Regions from separate parts of the Bacillus sp. H1a genome, predicted to be linked through region 3. Evidence: riboswitches for the same ligand, from Rfam matches in the RefSeq annotation. Region 3 holds a riboswitch; each other region holds the start of a gene.

Region 1 (7,176 bases), on a different contig from region 3:
TCAATCTCTCTAATCGTTTCGTCTGCAGCTGTTTTATTTCGTCCATAGTGAATCGCAACTAATGCACCGTCTTTCGCCAATCTCATTGCAATGGCACGGCCAATGCCGCGACTCGCCCCTGTTACTAACGCTACTTTCCCATCAAGGTTCTTCATTTTTTCCATCCTTCCCAAACTTTCGATTGATAAAATTCTATACTTATATTTTCATTTAAATTCCAATAATTTTAAATGTATTTTTATAGGTAATTCAGTTAGTTAACTTATGATATTATAGTTATAAGTTGTAATTTACTTTAGAAAACAAAACGAGGAGGCTACACAATGCAAAACGCAGTAAAATTGGATGAAATCGATCATAAAATTATGAACTTATTGTATGAAAATGCGAGAATTTCCGTTTCAGAAATAGGACGGATTATATCCATGACGCAGCCTGCTGTAAAAGAACGAATTAACAAACTTGAAGATCAAGGAGTTATAGCGGCTTACCGAACAAAATTTGAGCCTTCCAAAATTAATAAAAACATTCAAGCTTTCATTATGTTTAAAACGAGTCAATGCTCTGATTTTATCCGATTTTGTAATGCCGCTTCTGAAGTAACAGATTTGTATCGAATTAGCGGGGAATTCAATTATATGATGAAGGTCATGAGCGATTCGATGGATTCCCTCGCTGCATTTTTAGACTCTTTAATGCAATTTGGATTATCGTCTCCTTTAATTGTTTTAAAGAGTGAGTTTGAGGAGAAATTGTCGTTCTAATAAGATGGTACTAAGGTAGAAATATCAAATGTATGTGGAAAAATTCTTTTATAATATAATAAAACCAGCCATAGGCTGGTTCTTTTTTCATTCAATTCCCTACTAAAAAATCCCGGCTACTCCTTCTCACCTACCCCTGATTCCTCTGCGCCTCTCTAAACTCCTCTTTCACCTTCTCTAACAACCCTTCTTCCGTAATTAATCGATACGCTGTATTTGCTAGTGCTTTTGCGGATGTAATTAACGCTTTATCGCCTAGTTCTGAACGGGCTGCTTCTCTAAATTCATTCGTATGCGCAATTAAATCGTCTGGACCAATTTTAATGTATGGATGAATTGTCGGTACGACTTGGCTTACGTTTCCTGCGTCGGTTGAGCCGATGCCTACTCTTTCTTTACGGTTCACATCTTCACCTAGTAATTCTAGTTCTTCGGCTACGACGTCATTAAATGTTTTTGTTACGAGTAGTTCATCGATTTCATTTTGGAATTGATGAATTTTCACTTTCGTACCTGTTGCTAATGCTGCTCCTTGCGCGATGTTTCTTACTTTCTCCGTTACTTCCGCACATCTTTTTCGCGTTGCTGCACGGATGAAGAACCTTGCTGATGCGTAGTCCGGAATAATATTAGGTGCTTTTCCGCCTTCTGTAATGACACCATGGATCTTCACATCTGACGGAAGTTGTTGGCGAAGTGCATTAATACTGTTATACAGCTGGATAATCGCATCTAATGCGTTAATCCCTTCTTCAGGTGACGCAGCTGCATGAGCTGTTTTCCCGTAAAAATGAAAATCAAGTGGATCAACTGCTAGTGATGGACTCGTTGAAGCTGTTTTTCCGCTTGGGTGAATCATAAGCGCCGCATCAATGTTTTTAAATAAACCTGCCTTTACATAACTTGCTTTCGCACTGCCATTTGGTCCCCCTTCTTCAGCTGGTGTTCCGAACACTACAACTTCTCCGCCGATTTCTTCAAGTGTTTCCGATAATGCGATTGCTGCCGCAACGCTAATTGTTCCGATTAAATTGTGACCACACGCATGACCTAGTCCTGGTAAAGCATCATATTCGGCTAAAAAGGCGATTACTGGTCCTTGTTTCCCTGAACTTTTTCGCGCAATAAAACCTGTTTCATGCCCAGCTATATTATGCTGTAATTGAAATCCTGCGCTTCCTAACAACAAACTTAACGTTCTTGATGCATAAAACTCTTGGTTACCGATTTCAGGATTCGCATGAATCTTATGACTTGTTTCTATGTACTTTTCCTTATTTCTTTCTATACTCTCTTCAATTGTTTTTCTTTGTGACGTTATTCCTGTCGCTCCCATTTTTCTTCCTCCTTTTATTTTCACGTAAAAAAACCTCTTTCTAAAAGATAGAAAGAGGCTTTGGCATATACAGTCAAAATGAGCTTCTTTCTTATCTTTCAAGTTACCTTGCTGGAATTGGCACAGTATTCATAAAGAATCCGCTGCCGAGGTGTCATAGGGCCAGTCCCTCAACCTCTCGTGATAAGAATTTTCATAAAATTGTATTAAATTATTTTCATTCTAAGTTTATTCCGATTAAAAGTCAAGGAATTCCTATCCGAATTTACCGAATATCTAAAAATCCTTTTAATACACCAATTGTTTCAGGTGCTTGTAGTCTTGCACATATGTACGGAAATTCCGTACTACCTTCAAACATCATTTGAGATGTTAACGGTGCTCCCGCCCAAAAGATTTCATCATCGATTAATATAAACGGAAACGCTTTGTTTTGCCTTTGTAACTTTACATTTTTTAACGGAACTGGTCCATCACTGTAAACTGTTATTTGTGCATTCGTACGCATTAACGCTTGCCATACTCGTTTATCAACTTGCCTTGTGCTTGGAAGTGAAATGATAATTTTACGTTTCGCCGCTAAAATATCTTTTAAGAGCCCTTTCGGTTCCTCAAGATTCATTTCCATAAACCAGCGTAAACGTTTCGAAATTTTCCGCTCCCACACTTGTCTCGATGTCGTACGATCATACACATCACCGTGCCGTTCTATATGGGCTGTTAATTGTGATAACGCTTGTTTTCTCGAAAGATTTTTACGCATGTAGTGACAATCTGATAATTGAATGAACTTCCCTCTCGCCCTCGTTACTGCTACATTGACGAGACGATGGTTTTTATGATCAAAGAATAACACGCCAGGGCGTTCTTGCGGATAACTATCCACCGTATCAAATATCATCATATCTCTTTCGGAACCTTGAAACTTATGAACTGTTGCGGCTAAAACTGGTACATGTTGATATTTCGTTCTCTGCAACAGTTCTCTAATACACGTTGATAAAAAGCGGGACTGTGCTCGGTACGGCGTAACAACACCGATAGATTGAACACCGTCTAACAGTCCAATTAAAATCATTTGCATCGCTACTAAGCCAGACATAATATTAAAACGAGAACCAGAAGCAGCGTCTTTTAAAGAAAAGGCTCCCATTAAGCTCGTATCAAATAAAACACTGGCTTCATTTGCGAACGGTTGTAGTTTCGCGAGTTCCTTGCGCTCTGAAACAGATGGATGGTCGTACACTCTATTTTTATAAATAAATGAGTTTGTAAACTTAGATATATCCGCATGCATACGTCTTTGTTCCTGCAACATAAAAAGGTTGGGATGTGCTTCTGATTTATTTACAGACTCAACAATCCCAGCGTGATAAAACATATCTTCACCGAGCCATTTTCGAACGAGTTCATGGTTTGCCATCGCAATAGGAGGCAATTGTAAAAAGTCGCCACAAACGACAATACGTTTTCCAAGAGAAGCAGCTAATGCGATTTGCGGAACATATGCCATACTCACTTCATCTACGACAACTAAATCAAATGTGCGCTCATAAATAAGCGCATCAATTGCACATTTCGATAAAGTCGCACCGATTACTTTCGCATTTTCAATATATTCTTTTTCTACTTCTTTAATTTTCGCTTTTTGTTTTCGAAGTTCACTTTCTATTTCTTGCATACGCTTTTTATCAGAAGACGTCGCCTTATACGATAGAATTTTTTCACGAAGATCTTGGCGTGTTTCTTCTAAATAAAGCCTTTCCTCTCCCCATGATCCATTCGTCGTTTCTACTAGCCTCGATGCAAGTAACGTTTCATGATTTCGTATATGTTCATGTTGGCTAAAGCCGTAACGAACGATTTCTCCAGGTGTCCATTTCTTTTTCTTCTCAATTTGCTTCGTTACTTCACTCATTAATACGTCTACTGCCGCATTACTATGAGCTAACACAAGTACCGATTTTCCTTTTTGATAATGAGCCGAAATAATACGTGATAAATTGTAAGACTTCCCTGTTCCGGGCGGTCCCCAAACGTACGTTGTCGGATTGTAAAATGAGCGATACGCCAATTCATTTTTCGTATTTTTCATCTTCTCGATATGCTTCGGACTGCTCGTTCCATCTACAAGACGCTTTATACGATTTCGTTTCAGCTTATCTTTACGCGCTTCTTTCAATCTCTCTTGCAGTTGTTCTAACAATTGCCACGGTTCACTGTATAAAACAGCTTCTCTTATTTCACCTTGTATATAATCATTTAATTTCAGTTCTATTTCTAATCCATGTACAGATAATACTTCCCCCGTTGCTTCCTCACCATCGAACTCAATTCGAATTGGTGACCCTTCAGGTAAGCTTACTTCCGAAATAAGCTGAAATACGTATACTGTACTTTCATAATCTGTATATAAGAAACGACCGTTAATGATAGAGATTTTACTACCACCTATCGTTTTCCAATGTTTAATTTCATATGCTAATGCATAATGCCACTCTTTCATCGTTTCCGTTAATGAAGGAGTTTGAGTAGTTGTATTCATAAAATAATCTCCTTCCTTCTCCCCAAACATACTTTCTCACTATACCATATAACGCTCTAAAATTTGTAACAATTATACCTTGCTTATTTTCTTAATTTTCAATATTATGTAATGTATATAATTTTCAGAAAGAAGGAATCTACATGCCAGTCAGAAGAATTGAACACGTCGGACTTATGGTTACAAACTTAGAAACATCCATCTCATTTTATGAAGAAGTAGTCGGCTTACAGCTCATTAAACGTATGGGGCACCCAAATCCAGACTTAAAACTCGCTTTTTTAGGCGTAGAAGAATCAAAAGAAACGATACTCGAACTAATTGAGGGTTACAACTCTTCTCTTCCGGCAGAAGGAAAAGTACATCACATTTGCTTTAAAGTGGATTCATTAGAAGATGAAATCGAAAGACTAAAGAAACACAAAGTAACCTTTTTACTAGGAGAAGAAATTGAAACATTACCCGATGGAACACGTTACATATTCTTCGCTGGTCCTGATGGAGAGTGGATTGAGTTTTTTGAGACGGAGAGATAAAGTAAGACTTTAATTAGAAGGCTTTTGCGGGATAGAAAAAGAGCCGGAATTCCGGCTCTTTTTTTGCAAGTACGCAATCAGTAGCAATAAAACATACCTTCAACCCGAAAACTCACCTATATTAAAAACAATCATTTTGTTAGGAGTAGAGAGTAGAGAATGGTAAATACAATCTATATTATTATTTTTTGGATACTTATACTCTTTCCAATCCTTTATATAATCAAGATAAAACATTGGAATTTAAAAATAGTTGCCGTATTTGTTGGAAGAATCCTATTAAGTGTTATCTTTTTCATAAATGGAATGGTGTTAGGACTGCAACGAAATTGGGTAGAGCCTCCCTATGAAACAGAATGGGATTTTTTTATAAAGTCTTTGCAACATGGGAAAACTGATGCGCTTATACACTTATTACTTCTAATTATTATCATTACTTTAGATTTAGCAATTACATTTTATTATATTAATAAAAAGAAATAAGGTAGTTCTCCTGTTTTTTTCTTTCACCTTGGCCCAAATTGATGAGAAAAACGGACCTGTTATCAGGGATTTTCTTGCATTTTCTCTGTTATACTCATTTAAAAATAGCTTAAATCATACAATCTTCACTACTCCTAGTTACAAAATTATAGTTTTGTTCATAATTTTGTAACATGTACAGATGGGTATATGCGTTATAATCAACTTAGCAAATTACAAATAAATTTGCATTTCCTGTGCCCCTTACCTCCCAGTAAGGGGCGTACCCTTTTACAAATAACTATTTTAATACAACTTTTTTCACAGTACTTTCACGTCAATTTCACAAATGTAAGAACTCTCATATGTTAGACTTAGTACAACCTTTTCCAAGGAACTATATGCCAATACACGAATCCCTATCTATATAGGGATTTTTTTATTAAGCATAATAAGACATAAAGGAAGAATTCAAAAAAGAAGGGATTATCCCCTTCTTTTTTGAATTCCATGTCCCTTATTATTTACTATAACCATGATTCAGTTTAGTTAACTTTTCATTGATGTGAAAAATTCTTACTCTAATATCTTTAACACCAGATGCTTGAAGTCTGTTTTTGTGCATTTCTCCATATTTTTCAGCATCTTGTTTTTCTTCAAATACATAGATGCCTCCAGCTTCTTTTGTTTCTTGATTTTCCGTCCATATTTTCCAATGAAATCCTTCTTCTTCATTAATACTTTTTGCTAAATCCCAAAATGCTTTTTCCATTTCTTCACCAAAAGGACCTTCAAACGGAAAATCAATTTGTAATAAATATGCCATTTTCACTCACTCCTATTTTCAATATTTTTCAATTCGAATGCAGGTAATACCTTAAATGAATGCTGCTATTATTCCTGCACTCATTTGAAATTTCACCCGCATTTTCACAAACCCTTTTATAAAATAATTACAAAATGATAGCAACTTGAACGCATATAGTTTAACGGCTTTAGGCTGTGTTTAAAAAATATGATACAAACTTATCCCTAAACTAAGGACAAATAAAACAAGCGCAGGTATCGCTTTCTTAAAGGGATCTCTCGCTAATACAATAAGAGTTAAGGCAGCTGCAAGCATCGTACCGCCTAACAAAAACCCTGCCAATAAAGCTGCTATTGGGAACCAAATTCCTATCAACATTCCAATTGCTCCTACAATCTCAAAAGCCCCAGTTAAGAAATTAAAAAACGAAGGTAAACCAAATCGTTTGAACTCATCTGCCATTTTCCCAGATATAATTTTCGTACCTGTCATTAAAAAGAACAGAAACAACACAACTTTTACAATATTAATTAATATTAAAATAGTAATCACATCTTTCTTATTTATTTGATAAAAACTCAGTATTGTTCAGATAGAAGCCACTGCCTTTACCCTATTTCCTGAGATTAACCTTATTGAGGTTGATTCAATTTAAATTCCCCTTTCCAATATTAAAGGGATAAAAATTATATGCTATAGCATATATAATATAGAAATTCGACTAG
Region 2 (7,176 bases), on a different contig from region 3:
ATGCTCCTTATCTTTTTTACATAGTAAATTTCATTTTAAAACTTACATTAAAAAATAATTTGGAGGTTCACACATTATGGAACTTTATAAAAAATTAACAACAACATTTATTCTCTTATTTATCGCTTCCATCACTGTCGGATTTTCCTTGAAAGGTGCAATCCCATACGCTACATTAATGAGCACTATTTTCGCAACACTCTTTTTACTATGTAGTGCATTTTGCGCGGGCAAAGCACGTCAAATGAAAGGGTGATCTCGCATGTTTCATAAAAAGCCAACCGTTTGTCAATCATGCAAAAAAGAAATACAAACGTATGAAAAAGCATGGGTTCATATACCATTTCCGGCAAATGGAATGACAAATATGAAAAAGTATATTGAACTAGACGGTGAAGTGTATTGTAGTTCATGCATTCAAGTGGTAAATGAAACCAAATAAAAAAAGCTTTGCGCTCACACCGCGCAAAGCTTTTTTTCATATATTATAGACTAGCTTGCTCTTTTAAAGCAGCTGCTTTGTCTGTACGTTCCCATGATAAATCTACATCAGTACGTCCGAAGTGTCCGTAAGCTGCTGTTTGTTTGTAAATCGGGCGACGTAAGTCTAGCATTTTAATAATACCAGCTGGGCGAAGATCGAAGTTGTTACGAACTAGTTCTACTAATACATCTTCAGATACTTTACCAGTGCCGAATGTATCAACTGAAATTGATACTGGTTGCGCTACGCCAATTGCGTATGCAAGTTGTACTTCCGCTTTATCAGCAAGACCAGCTGCTACGATATTTTTCGCAACATAACGAGCTGCATATGCTGCTGAACGGTCAACTTTCGTTGCATCTTTACCAGAGAATGCACCGCCACCGTGGCGAGCGTATCCACCGTAAGTATCAACGATGATTTTACGTCCTGTTAAACCAGCATCACCTTGTGGTCCACCGATTACGAAGCGACCAGTTGGGTTAATGAAGAATTTCGTTTCTCCATCCATTAATTCTGCTGGAACTACAGCTTTAATTACGTGCTCTTTTAAATCGCGATCGATTTCTTCCCATGTAACATCTGGATGATGCTGTGTAGAAATTACAATTGTATCTACACGTACAGGTTTACCATTTTCATCATACTCAACTGTAACTTGCGTTTTTCCATCTGGACGTAAGTATGATAATGTGTCATCTTTACGTACTTCAGTTAAACGACGAGCTAATTTGTGAGCAAGCGAGATTGGAAGTGGCATTAATTCTTGTGTTTCATTACATGCGAAACCAAACATTAAACCTTGGTCTCCTGCACCAATTGCCTCAATCTCAGCGTCAGTCATTTGACCTTCGCGTGCTTCTAGCGCTTGGTCAACACCCATAGCGATGTCAGCAGATTGCTCATCGATAGATGTTAAAACAGCACAAGTTTCTGCATCGAATCCGTATTTTGCACGTGTGTAACCAATGCCTTGAATTGTTTCACGAACGATTTTCGGAATATCTACGTAAGTAGAAGTCGTAATTTCCCCCGCTACCAATACTAAACCAGTTGTTACAGTTGTTTCACAAGCCACACGTGCATTTGCGTCTTTTGATAAGATCGCATCTAAAATTGAATCAGAAATTTGGTCACAAATTTTATCTGGATGTCCTTCAGTTACAGACTCAGATGTGAACAGATGACGTTTTTTTGTCATGTGGTAAACCTCCCTACAGTAATTGTATATATTGTACGGAACTCATCCTTAATTTGCCACAAACTGCGACATACATTTATTCTCCCACACAAGCATACAGAAAAACCTTTCCTACTTAACATAGAGGAAAGGTTTAATTTGCTACTTGCATACTGCTTTTTGCCCTTTGCTCTTATCGTTCGAGACCATTAGCCTCGCACAGGTTTTAGCACCTATTCACTTGTTATTTACCATCACAAGTGAGGTTGCTGGGCTTCATCGGGCCTGTCCCTCCGCCAGCTCGGGATAAGAGAGTATCCGTCCCAACCTATACTAAAGAAATGATATTCATTTGTCAATTATTATTCACATTTTCCTGAAAGTTTTTCTCAATAAGCATAGAAAGAAATATTAATAAGGAAATAATGCATTCACACAAACAAAAACAAATAAATAGTATACATTATTTATATGATTGTGTTATACTCTTGATGGGGATTACGAGAAATATTTCATTAAATGAAAAGGATGGTATATAAATTATGAGTACTGTGAATGTCCAAATTGGTTTACATGAATTATTGAACGGAAGCAATGCACAGATTCAACTAAGTGTTCCGCAATTAGTGGAAAAAGTATTAATGCGAAATGAAGGGAAATTAACTTCTACTGGTGCCGTTTCTGCTTCAACAGGAAAATATACAGGACGTTCTCCTAAAGATAAATTTATTGTGAAAGAAGCATCGGTTGCTGACAAAATTGCTTGGGGAGCTGTGAATCAACCGATTTCTGAAGAACATTTTAATAAATTATATACTAAAGTTTTAGAATACTTAAAAGAAAAAGAAGAGTTATTCGTATTCAAAGGATTTGCAGGCGCTGATCGCAACTATCGTCTACCAATTCAAGTTGTTAACGAATACGCATGGCATAATTTATTCGTGCATCAATTATTTATCCGTCCAACTGAAGAAGAATTAACAACTCACGAATCGGAGTTCACAATTGTTTCTGCACCAAACTTTAAAGCTGATCCAGCAGTTGACGGTACAAATTCTGAAGCATTCATCATGGTTTCATTCGAAAAACGTATCGTACTAATCGGTGGTACAGAATACGCTGGAGAAATGAAAAAATCAATCTTCTCTATTATGAACTTCTTACTTCCAGAACAAGACATTCTGTCTATGCATTGCTCTGCAAACGTAGGCGAAGAAGGCGACGTGGCACTATTCTTCGGTTTATCTGGAACAGGTAAAACAACATTATCTGCTGATCCAAACCGTAAATTAATCGGTGATGATGAGCACGGTTGGTCTGATAACGGTGTATTCAATATTGAAGGCGGTTGCTACGCAAAATGTGTAAACCTTTCTCATGAGAAAGAACCACAAATCTTCGATGCAATCAAATTCGGTTCAGTTTTAGAAAACGTTGTCATTAATGACCAAACACGTATCGCAGACTATAACGATACTACTTTAACAGAAAATACACGTGCTGCATACCCTATGCATGCGATTGACAATATCGTACTGCCAAGTGTTGCAGGACATCCAAATACAATTATTTTCTTAACTGCTGACGCATCTGGCGTATTGCCTCCAATCAGTAAGTTATCAAAAGAACAAGCTATGTATCATTTCTTAAGCGGTTATACTAGTAAACTAGCAGGAACAGAGCGCGGCGTTACATCTCCGCAAGCTACATTCTCAACTTGCTTCGGTTCACCGTTCTTACCGCTTGATGCATCTCGCTATGCTGAAATGCTTGGTGAAAAAATCGAGAAACATGATGCAAAAGTATTCTTAGTAAACACTGGCTGGACTGGTGGCGAATACGGCGTTGGTAAACGCATGAACTTAGGTTACACTCGTGCAATGATTCAAGCAGCACTAAGCGGTGAACTTGCGAAAGCAGAAACTGCAAAACACGACATCTTCGGTCTAGAAGTACCTCGTCACGTTCCAGGTGTACCTGACGAAGTATTAATGCCTGAGCAAACTTGGGCTGATAAAGCTGCTTACAAAGCGAAAGCAATTGAGCTTGCGAACGAGTTTAAAGCAAACTTCAAAAAATTCGATAGCGTTTCTGAAGATATTATTAACTTAGGCGGTCCAATCGCTTAAATTTAACTTTTCTGTTGAATAACCCTTTACTCATATGAATAAGTATTGTGTAATCACAAAGTTTCGCGTACTCACCGACAAAACCCAATGCGGCTTAACGGTTACACATACTTACATAAAAAAGAAGCTTACGTTTTTCACGTAGGCTTCTTTCTATATATTCTTCAATTTATCCACATACAAATCACGACTTCGAAAACATAAACTGAGTTCCCACTCACTTACGCCTTCTGTTTTCACACCGCATGGGGCAAAAAAAGGCTCTGACCGCTTCTATCCATCGCTAGATCCTCTATTCCACCTGAAAAGGTTCCAAACCCAGTTTTCAATTTACATACTTGGATTTTCTCACATACAAATCAAGGCTTCGAAAATATAAACAGATTTCTCGCTCACTTACTCTTTCTGTTCTCACGCGGCATGAGGCAAAAAAAGGCTCTGACCGCTTCTATCCATCGCTAGATCCTCTATTCCATCTAAAAAGAAGCTTTTTTAGCTTTTTTAGCTTTTTTATCTATTTCGTTAATTCTTTTTCATCTTTCATACTATAGTAGCCTAAATTAATAACAATTAAAAAATAACCGCCCATAATACCAACTGCAAATGCCCACATAACCATATGGTGCTCAATTTCATACATAATAATGGCACCAAGAATTGCAGCTGCAAAACGATTAAACATACCAAGTGTCGGCGCCTTTGTTTTCTTTACAATGCTATCTCCAAGCTTCTCAATACGTCTTCCTAAAATCCAAACACAATACATGCTTACAATAAGTCCAATTCCAGCACCTAAAAAATGAGCTGAAAATGGTGTTATCGCCCAACCTAGTAACATAATACCTAGTAGATAATACGCTTGAATTTTAAACGACCTTAATGACATACTAATCATGCTGTACTCCTCTTCAATAGTTTTTATTTATCCAACAAAGCTATATAACTCACTTAGTTCGAGTCCATACTACTTAAAAATTCATTTACATACCTATTTCATCCAAATTAAAAACAACATAAACACAATGTTTACGTTGCTAAAATGTTTTTAGGAAATAATATTATACAAGATTCCTAGTATAGAATCACCGATAAATGTGACGTTTTTCAAAACATTTTTCGTCCATTTATGAAAAAAATGATATCAATCTATGAACATACGGATATGATGTAATAAGCACATAAATAAAGGGGGCGTCTAATGATTTATTTTTTAATGGCTCTCATTCACCTCATTGTCCCTGCGCTTATTGGCCTTTCATTATATTGGTACACGAAAAATCATAGTATCTTCTATGCTGTCCTCGGTGTTCTTCTTCCAGGAATTATTCTTATTACACTCTTCCGCATTCCTTTTCTTAATTTAATTCCACTTATTACTGCCATTTTATTTCTCGTATTTTTACCTAAAATAAAAAAATAGGAAAGCAGATCATAGGTGATCTGTTTTCCTATTTTGATATAGATTCTTGCACGGTAGACTGCGCTTCTACTTTCTCTGACTTCACAAACCATAGACCGAAGAAAATGATGATTCCACCGATAATTTGCTGTAATGAAATATATTCTTTTGCCCATACAGCTGCAAATAAAACCGCTATAAGCGGTGTAATATACATATATACCATCGTGTGCGACGCACCAATTTTTTGTACACCAACATACCACATAACTAAACCGAATACCGTTACAAAGAAAATAGAATAAAGCAAGGCAAACCATGTCATCCCATTTGCAATATGAAATGGCATTGAAAAAACATGTGGTCCACTTAACACAGCAAGCGGAATTGCTCCAACAACTGCTGACCATGCCGTAACACGAAGAGCAGAATATTTTTTTATAAGAGGACCTGCTAAAACAGGGTAAAGCCCCCAGCATATTGATGTAATAAGTCCAATTCCGTTTCCGTAAGAGGAACTAACAAGTGAATGTCCGGCCAACAGAACAAGCACAGTACCACCGCAAGCAATAATAGAACCGATTAACTTTCGGGAAGAAAACTTTTCTTGTTTAAGCGAAATAGCAAATAAAGTTGTAAAAATAGGTGAAATAGAAATGAGTAAAGAGGCATTTGTAGCAGATGTATATTTGACAGTTTCCATAAATAACGTTTGATACAGTACAATACCTACAACGCTAACGATGATTAATCTTGGTATATCCTTTCGTTCCATGTAAAGTGACTTTTCAATAAAGAACGTAAGTAATAACAATAACGGTGCCGCTGCCATCATTCGAAGTGCCGTAAACTCAATCGCTGTAAACTCTAAAAGTCCGTATTTCGCAATCGTATAATTGACACCCCATATAATAACAACACTTAAAATTAATAATTCAATTCCCCATTTTCTCATGCGTAATCCCCTCCGCAAAGAAAATTATACAGAAAATTCAATCACATGTACATTTCATTATGTGAAAAAAACAAAGACAGAGAGGCGTATCATATACGCCTCTCTGTCTTTGTTATACTCGAATATGTAGCTTCATATTCGGATTATAAAACTGGCTCGGACTCTTCAGTAGAAAATGCCCTCCAGATTCATGTAAATCAACCGTTAACTTATCATCCATAAATACAAGCTTTGTGCGATCTGCAATAAAGTTTAGTGCACTTGATTCAATATTTACATCGCGCTCATCTTTCTCTGAAACGGCTACTAAATCAATAATCCCGCTCATGACACAACCGCAACCTTCATTATCATAAAATAACTTTATATATTTCGCTTCACTTGGAATCGTATCCATAATCTTTTTATATGCTGCATCTGTTACAGTAACGTACATACGTGAATCTACATCCTCTCTTCTCTTCTCATATCATTCATATATTGTACCACTATTTTTCTTAATTCTTGTATACAGAAAATTAAGAAAAATGTTAGAATGGCAATGATAAAGGAGGAATCACAATGCCAGCCTTAAAAGAAATAGAGCGATCGCTTAATCATTTATTCCAAATTGAAAAATACGGAAAAGACAGTTCCTTTAGTCGTTTCATTCCAGCTACATATGATCAAATCCAGTTTCCGTGGAAACAATTTTTTGAAGCAAATTTTGTTGAACAATTTAATGGTCTTATGATACGAGGGGCTGAAAATGTAAACACAGTATTTTTGGCTGTCTTCCCTACAGATGATGTTCTTGAAAAATTCATTTCACAATCTATGACAGGTGATTTACTCTTCATGCACCATCCACTTGTGATGGAATGCGGTGATCCGCTCGGGAAATCCGGGCGAGGATTTGTTCCAATTCCATCGAAATATTTGTACGCAATAAAAGAAAAACAACTTTCTATATATACATGTCACGGTCCAATGGATTTTCATCAAACATATGGAACTAGTATTTCAATTGCAAAGGCACTTCAAGCTAAT
Region 3 (7,176 bases):
ATTACCTCAAGAAGAGAAAGAGGAAGAATCTTTCGTTCATGTAGATGTACTAACGGCAAGGGAAAATGAAGTATTGCAGCTATTAGCGAAAGGGATGAGTAATAAAGAAATCGCTTCGGTTTTAGTTATTACTGAAAAAACGGTTAAAGCTCATGTAAGTAGTATTTTGAGTAAGTTAAATTTATCCGATCGCACACAAGCAGCATTATATGCAGTGAAAAACGGAATTGTATAAGACTAAAGTCGTAAGACCTAGTTCGCCTTTAGAAGGTGGACTTTTTTTATGGAAAAATACGTCTATGTGAGGACGAAATTGTCTTGATATAAAGATAAAATGTATTTGTAAGCAACAACAATTACAAGGGAGTAACCCTTTTTCGTAAGTAATATATAACAACGTAAGAGTGAGTAGTAGGAGGAGAAGAATCATGGCAACAGTTTTATTTGTAAAAGCAAACAACCGCCCAGCGGACCAAGCAGTTAGTGTGAAATTATATGAGGCATTTTTAGCAAGCTATAAAGAAGCACATCCAAATGATACAGTAGTAGAACTTGATTTATATAAAGAAGAATTACCATATGTAGGCGTAGATATGATTAATGGTACATTCAAAGCTGGTAAAGGATTTGATTTAACAGACGAAGAAGTAAAAGCGGTAGCAGTTGCTGATAAGTATTTAAATCAATTCTTAGAAGCTGATAAAGTAGTTTTCGGTTTCCCATTATGGAACTTAACGATTCCAGCAGTATTACACACGTATATTGATTATTTAAACCGTGCTGGTAAAACGTTTAAATATACACCAGAAGGTCCAGTTGGACTTATTGGAGATAAGAAAATTGCGTTATTAAATGCACGTGGCGGCGTATATTCTGAAGGACCAGCAGCTGAAGTAGAAATGGCTGTTAAATATGTAGCAAGCATGATGGGCTTCTTCGGTGCAACAAACATGGAAACAGTAGTTATTGAAGGACATAACCAATTCCCAGATAAAGCAGAAGAGATTATTACAACAGGTCTTGAAGAAGCAGCTAAAGTAGCAAGTAAATTTTAATTAAAATTATAATCGTCACTCGAAAAAACAGCATTAACATAAACGTTAATGCTGTTTTTTATGCTTTAAGTTCATTAGCAAGTTTTTTTAATTGAATTCGATCGTGTATGTAATAGGCGCGCCCGTCTTTTTTTAAATAATTTTGCTGGCAAAACTGGTTTAATACGTATAGAAGATGCCGGTAACTGACGTTTAAGTATTCTGAGGCCTCGGTATGTTTTTCGGTATAGCAATTATTTTGTTCCGTTAATAGAATAAACGCAGCTAATCGATTTTCGAACGGATAACTATAGTTTTTGGCGTAACTTTCTGTTCGGGTAATTGTTTTTTCGCCAATAAATTTGCATAGTTTCTGTAAAAAGGTAGCATCTTGCAATAAAAGATGCTGACAATTTTTAAGAGGAAGGGCTAAGCAAATACAATCGTCGATTACCTCAACCGCTTTCGTAACGGATTCTACGCCAATTAAGCCTAATTCCCCAATGAACGAAGGTGCTTGAATAAAGTTAATTAAGGAGACCCTCCCGTTTTTGTGACTCATATATATTTTCGCTTTCCCAGAAATTAAGTAATAAAGATAAGGGAAATCAGCTCCTTCATTACATATCCTTTCTTTCTTTTGAAAGGAATGTAGTTCGGTATACGGTAAGACATCAAAAGAAAAAAGAGTGTGGAAGTTGTAAGTTTGCATGTAATGAGAGATTTCTTCGCTATTTTTGCTGATTTTCATGTTTTCACCTCATATTTAGTATGAGATATCTCCTATTATTTTTACAAGAAAGAATGATACGATTTATTTAAATTTGTTTTTGTAGAAAAGAGAGTGTGAAGGGCTTATGAAAAAATATAAAACATTGTTGTTTGATGTAGATGATACATTGTTAGATTTCCAGAAGGCGGAGAAAGTGGCATTACGTATGCTTTTTGAAGAGAAAGGGATTCCTCTAACTAGCGAGGTTGAAGCGCATTATAAAAAAATTAATAAAAGTCTTTGGGATGCTTTTGAAGAGGGCGAAATAAACCGTGATGAAGTCGTAAATACACGGTTTTCGATTTTGTTTAAAGAGTATGGTCAAGAAGTAGATGGGATATTATTTGAAAATAATTATCGTAGTTATTTAGAAGAAGGTAATCAACTTATACAAGGGGCCTTTGAATTTATACAAAATATTCAAAGTGAGTATGATTTATATATCGTGACGAATGGTGCTTCAAAAACACAAGATAAGCGTCTGCGTAATGCAGGAATACATTCAAAATTTAAAGATATTTTCGTTTCTGAAGATACGGGCTTCCAAAAGCCAATGAAAGAGTATTTTGATTATGTTTTTGAACGCATTCCTAATTTCGTTTCTGAAGAAGGACTTATTATTGGGGATTCGTTAAGTGCCGATATTAAAGGCGGATATTTAGCGGGAATCGATACTTGTTGGTTTAATCCAGAAAAGAAATCAAATGAAAATGGGATTGTGCCAACGTATGAGGTACATAATTTTGAAGAGTTATACGCACTATTAAAGAAGCTTGTGTAATATAAATAGGCAGTGAAGATTTTGTCCCCACTGCCTATTTATATTAGTTTGTAGCTTCATTATGTTTAGGAAGCGGAAATGCATTACCAATGGCCGCCGCCCCGAGCATTGGTAATAATAAATTGAGCGGGAAAAACATGAGTAATAGTAATGTTATAGCTATTGGTTTTCTTAATGCATAGCTTGAAATAGCTGTCGTTACGATGGCTACAGAAGCTATTGGATCTATAGGGGCAATAGAAGCTATAGCATATCCAATACTTGATCCAGCAAATATAATGGGGAAAATATGTCCGCCGCGCCACCCCGTATTTAAACAAACGGCAGTAATACATAATTTTAAAACCCCTGAAAGAAGTAATACCCAAAAAGATAAATGGCTCCATTCGACGACTAAATCTTTTAACTGATGTTCCCCTGAGAATAATGTATATGGGAGAACTGTTCCTACAATTCCTAATAAAATACCACCGATAATTCCAAGTGATAGTTTGTATTCTCGGAAAGGATGAATTACTTTCTCTAATGTAAACTCTAATTTGAAATAAAGGAAACCGACCATGGCACCGATACTTGCAAGTGGTAGAAAGGCGATCCATTCATTGAGAGAAAGAGAGCCTTCTCCAAAATTAACAATAAAAGATCCACGATTATCTAATTTACTAAGCAATAAATAAACGGAAAATCCGGCAAAAGTGGTAGCTAAATATACGATTGCTTTTTTTCTCTTAGAAAACTCAGCAATTTGTTCATCTTCACTCTCATTCTCATTCGGAGCTAAATAACCGAATAATGGTGCATTGAAAATGACACTTAAAGTAGCACCAATTCCAACCTCTGTTAGTTCATTCATTCCCTTTAAAGCGAATTTAAAGCGATCCCCTACCCATGTGCAAAGTCCACCGATAATTCCAACAAGCGCTGCTTCCGGACCTAGACTAGCTCCAAATATTAAAACGATAATCGCAGTTAAAGTAGCTTTATGTACAAAACGGTATTCAATTCTACCTGTTTTTTTATATTCAGCCATTACTTCCGGCATAAGACGTGGATATGTACCGAAGTATTTTTGTGTTAAACCCACGAGAATACCGCCGATTATTGTTACACAAATGGTGTAATAAGGGGGAGAAGAAAATACTTTAGGTAAGTAGTCCCAAATAAAGTGGATTCCGAAATTTATTGTAACTAAAAATAGCCAGACTGTAGCTCCTACTATAGAGCCTAGAAGAATGCCGTATAGGACGAGTATATAGTTCATGTCCTTTTTATTTGTCATGTTATACCTCCGTTATGTAAGTTTTGATATGGAAGGGGTTAGATATGCTAGTATGAAATGAATTGAATATATATAGTATCTTTTTGAGAGGTCCGCTTATTCAATTTATACATTGCGATTTCATGAGAATTTGAAATCTGCACGGTTAAAGCACTTATTTAAGTGTATATAGTGATTCGAGTTTTTGAAAGGTATTTTTCATATAAACATGGAATATATTTCTTTTGTTGTTTATATTAAATTCCTGACATTTAATTTAGAACATTCAGAAAAACTATTTGACATTAGGAAATTATTGCTATAAAATCAACGGTAATTGCATAGTCTTATCAAGAAAAGGTGGAGGGACAGGCCCGATGAAACCTTGGCAACAGCCGTATAACGGAATTGTGCCAAATCCTGCAGGTAATAATCCTGAGAGATAAGAAAGAGCCTTTAGAGCGTGTTTTCAAACTGCTCCTTTCTTGTTTTCAGGAAAGGGGCAGTTTTTTATTTTTCATAAAAGAAAGGAGAACGAGAGATGGGAGAATCATGGGGGAAAGGAACTATTTGTGTGCAAGGTGGCTATACGCCAAAGAATGGTGAACCACGTGTTTTGCCACTTTATCAAAGTACAACGTATAAATACGATACTTCAGATGATTTAGCAGCGCTATTTAATTTGGAGGCAGAGGGGTATATATATACGCGTATTGGAAATCCTACGCTAGCTGCATTTGAGCAGAAGTTATCAGATTTAGAGGGCGGTGTAGGGGCTGTTGCAACAGCTTCTGGGCAGGCAGCTATTATGCTCGCAGTTTTAAATATTTGTAGTAGCGGAGACCATTTACTTTGTTCTTCAACAGTTTACGGGGGGACATTTAATTTATTTGGAGTGAGTTTGCGTAAGCTTGGTATTGATGTTACGTTCTTTAATCCAAATTTAACGGCCGATGAAATTGCGGCACTTGCTAACGACAAGACGAAGCTCATTTATGCAGAATCATTAGGAAATCCAGCGATGAACGTTTTAAATTTCAAAGAATTTTCAGCAGCGGCAACAGAATTAGAAGTACCTTTTATCGTTGATAATACATTAGCGACGCCTTATTTATGCCAAGCGTTTGAACATGGGGCAAATATTATCGTTCATTCTACGACGAAATATATTGATGGTCATGCGAGCTCATTAGGCGGCATTGTTATTGACGGAGGGAACTTTGATTGGACAAATGGAAAATATTCTGAGCTTGTTGAACCTGACCCGAGTTATCACGGCGTAAGTTATGTTCAAAATTTTGGAGCAGCAGCTTATATTGTGAAAGCACGCGTTCAATTATTAAGAGACTATGGAAACTGTATGAGCCCATTCAATGCATATATTAGCAATATTGGCTTGGAAACATTGCATTTACGAATGGAGCGTCATAGTGAAAATGCTCTCGCAGTTGCTAAGTGGCTTGCTAATCATGAACGTATTGAATGGGTGAATTATCCGGGATTAGATAGCAATGAAAATTATTCGTTAGCACAAAAGTATTTGAAAAAAGGTGCTAGTGGTGTTTTAACTTTTGGTATTAAAGGCGGATTAGAAGCAGCAAAAGAATTTATTGCAAGTGTGAAACTGGCAACTCTCGTAACGCATGTAGCTGATGCCAGAACTTGTGTAATACATCCCGCTAGTACGACACACAGACAATTAAGTACAGAAACTCAACGTTTAGCTGGTGTTACATCTGATTTAATTCGTTTATCGGTCGGTATAGAAGATGTTTCTGATATTATTGCCGATTTAGAAGCAGCGCTAGTCGGAGGCAAACAACATGCCGATTATAATTGATAAAGATTTACCAGCTCGCAAAGTATTACAAGAAGAAAATATTTTTGTAATGACGAAGGAGCGAGCAGAAACACAAGATATACGTGCTTTGAAAATTGCAATATTAAATTTAATGCCTACAAAGCAAGAAACAGAGGCACAATTACTTCGTTTAATTGGAAATACACCGTTACAATTAGATGTTCATTTATTACATATGGAATCACATCTATCTCGCAATGTAGCACAGGAACATTTAACGAGCTTTTATAAAACTTTCCGTGATATTGAAAACGAAAGATTTGATGGACTCATTATTACAGGAGCACCAGTTGAGACTCTTTCTTTTGAAGAAGTAGATTATTGGGAAGAGCTTGAACGTATTATGGAGTATTCAAAAACGAATGTAACATCTACGCTTCATATTTGCTGGGGAGCACAAGCAGGTTTGTATTATCACTATGGCGTTCCGAAGTATCCTCTTGCTGAAAAAATGTTTGGTGTGTTTGAACATGAGGTTCGCGAGCAACATGTGAAATTGTTACAAGGGTTTGATGAATTGTTTTTTGCCCCGCATTCTCGTCATACAGAAGTACGAGAGAGTGATATTGAAAAGGTGAAAGAATTAACGTTATTAGCAAACTCTGAAGAAGCGGGTGTTCATCTTGTTATTGGGCCAGAGGGAAGGCAAGTTTTCGTACTCGGGCATAGTGAATATAGCTGTGATACGTTAAAACAAGAATATGAACGAGATAGCCAAAAAGGGTTAAATATTGATGTGCCAAAAAATTATTTTAAACATAATAATCCAGATGAAAAGCCGCTTGTTAGGTGGAGGAGTCATGGAAATTTATTATTCTCTAATTGGTTGAATTATTACGTGTATCAAGAGACCCCTTATCTATTGTAAATAATGATTGTGTAACACGTGGTAGCGTTTTCTTGGTAAAGATTAACCTATATTTTTCGGAATGTTCAAAATACATTGTTTTTTAGATGTTTTGTTTATATAATGGCATCTAAACACAATTTTTGAGGGGTGGACAGTATTATGAAAGAAATTCAAGTGGGGTTATTAGGTCTTGGGACAGTTGGTAGTGGTGTAGTTCGTATTATTGCAGATCATCAAGAAAGACTTATACACCAAGTAGGTTGTCCAGTGAAAGTAACGAAAGTATTGGTGCAAAATATTGAAAAAGAGAGAGAGGTCGAGGTACCTTCTACTCTATTAACACAAAATGCGAGTGAAATTTTAGATAATCCTAATATTGATGTTGTCATCGAAGTAATGGGTGGAATCGATGATGCAAAAGCATATATTTTACAAGCTTTAAATAGTGGGAAACACGTTGTGACTGCAAATAAAGATCTAATGGCGTTACACGGGGCAGAATTGCTGGCGGTAGCAAAAGATAACAAGGCTGATTTGTTTTATGAAGCTAGTGTAGCTGGAGGTATTCCGATTTTAAGAAGCATCGTAGAGGGGCTTTCTTCAGATCTTATTACGAAAGT

What was found. Region 3 has a riboswitch for S-adenosylmethionine ahead of U860_RS0100465 (bifunctional O-acetylhomoserine aminocarboxypropyltransferase/cysteine synthase). Riboswitches for the same ligand answer to the same signal wherever they lie in the genome.
Region 1: linked by a shared signal. The riboswitch ahead of U860_RS0111225 (M20 family metallopeptidase) and the one ahead of U860_RS0100465 (bifunctional O-acetylhomoserine aminocarboxypropyltransferase/cysteine synthase) in region 3 are both predicted to bind S-adenosylmethionine.
Region 2: linked by a shared signal. The riboswitch ahead of metK (methionine adenosyltransferase) and the one ahead of U860_RS0100465 (bifunctional O-acetylhomoserine aminocarboxypropyltransferase/cysteine synthase) in region 3 are both predicted to bind S-adenosylmethionine.

What each region holds. Positions count from the first base shown of each region.
Region 1 covers NZ_AYMH01000022.1:8,194-15,369, forward strand. The annotation lists gene U860_RS0111215 (SDR family oxidoreductase) at 1-155, opposite strand, end outside; gene U860_RS0111220 (Lrp/AsnC family transcriptional regulator) at 324-764, shown strand; gene U860_RS0111225 (M20 family metallopeptidase) at 895-2,100, opposite strand; SAM riboswitch class I at 2,189-2,290, opposite strand; gene U860_RS0111230 (AAA domain-containing protein) at 2,366-4,675, opposite strand; gene U860_RS0111235 (VOC family protein) at 4,789-5,181, shown strand; gene U860_RS0111240 (hypothetical protein) at 5,341-5,664, shown strand; gene U860_RS0111245 (monooxygenase) at 6,164-6,469, opposite strand; gene U860_RS0111250 (DoxX family protein) at 6,650-7,000, opposite strand.
Region 2 covers NZ_AYMH01000027.1:90,065-97,240, reverse strand. The annotation lists gene U860_RS0113265 (hypothetical protein) at 77-256, shown strand; gene U860_RS0113260 (hypothetical protein) at 263-442, shown strand; gene metK (methionine adenosyltransferase) at 486-1,685, opposite strand; SAM riboswitch class I at 1,855-1,977, opposite strand; gene pckA (phosphoenolpyruvate carboxykinase (ATP)) at 2,207-3,793, shown strand; gene U860_RS0113245 (ATP synthase subunit I) at 4,308-4,688, opposite strand; gene U860_RS0113240 (hypothetical protein) at 4,992-5,213, shown strand; gene U860_RS0113235 (DMT family transporter) at 5,242-6,147, opposite strand; gene U860_RS0113230 (iron-sulfur cluster biosynthesis family protein) at 6,260-6,583, opposite strand; gene U860_RS0113225 (Nif3-like dinuclear metal center hexameric protein) at 6,709-7,176, shown strand, end outside.
Region 3 covers NZ_AYMH01000001.1:96,864-104,039, forward strand. The annotation lists gene U860_RS0100440 (response regulator transcription factor) at 1-235, shown strand, start outside; gene U860_RS0100445 (FMN-dependent NADH-azoreductase) at 429-1,055, shown strand; gene U860_RS0100450 (transcriptional regulator YeiL) at 1,114-1,785, opposite strand; gene U860_RS0100455 (YjjG family noncanonical pyrimidine nucleotidase) at 1,892-2,587, shown strand; gene U860_RS0100460 (chloride channel protein) at 2,631-3,866, opposite strand; SAM riboswitch class I at 4,190-4,294, shown strand; gene U860_RS0100465 (bifunctional O-acetylhomoserine aminocarboxypropyltransferase/cysteine synthase) at 4,387-5,685, shown strand; gene metA (homoserine O-succinyltransferase) at 5,669-6,574, shown strand; gene U860_RS0100475 (homoserine dehydrogenase) at 6,716-7,176, shown strand, end outside.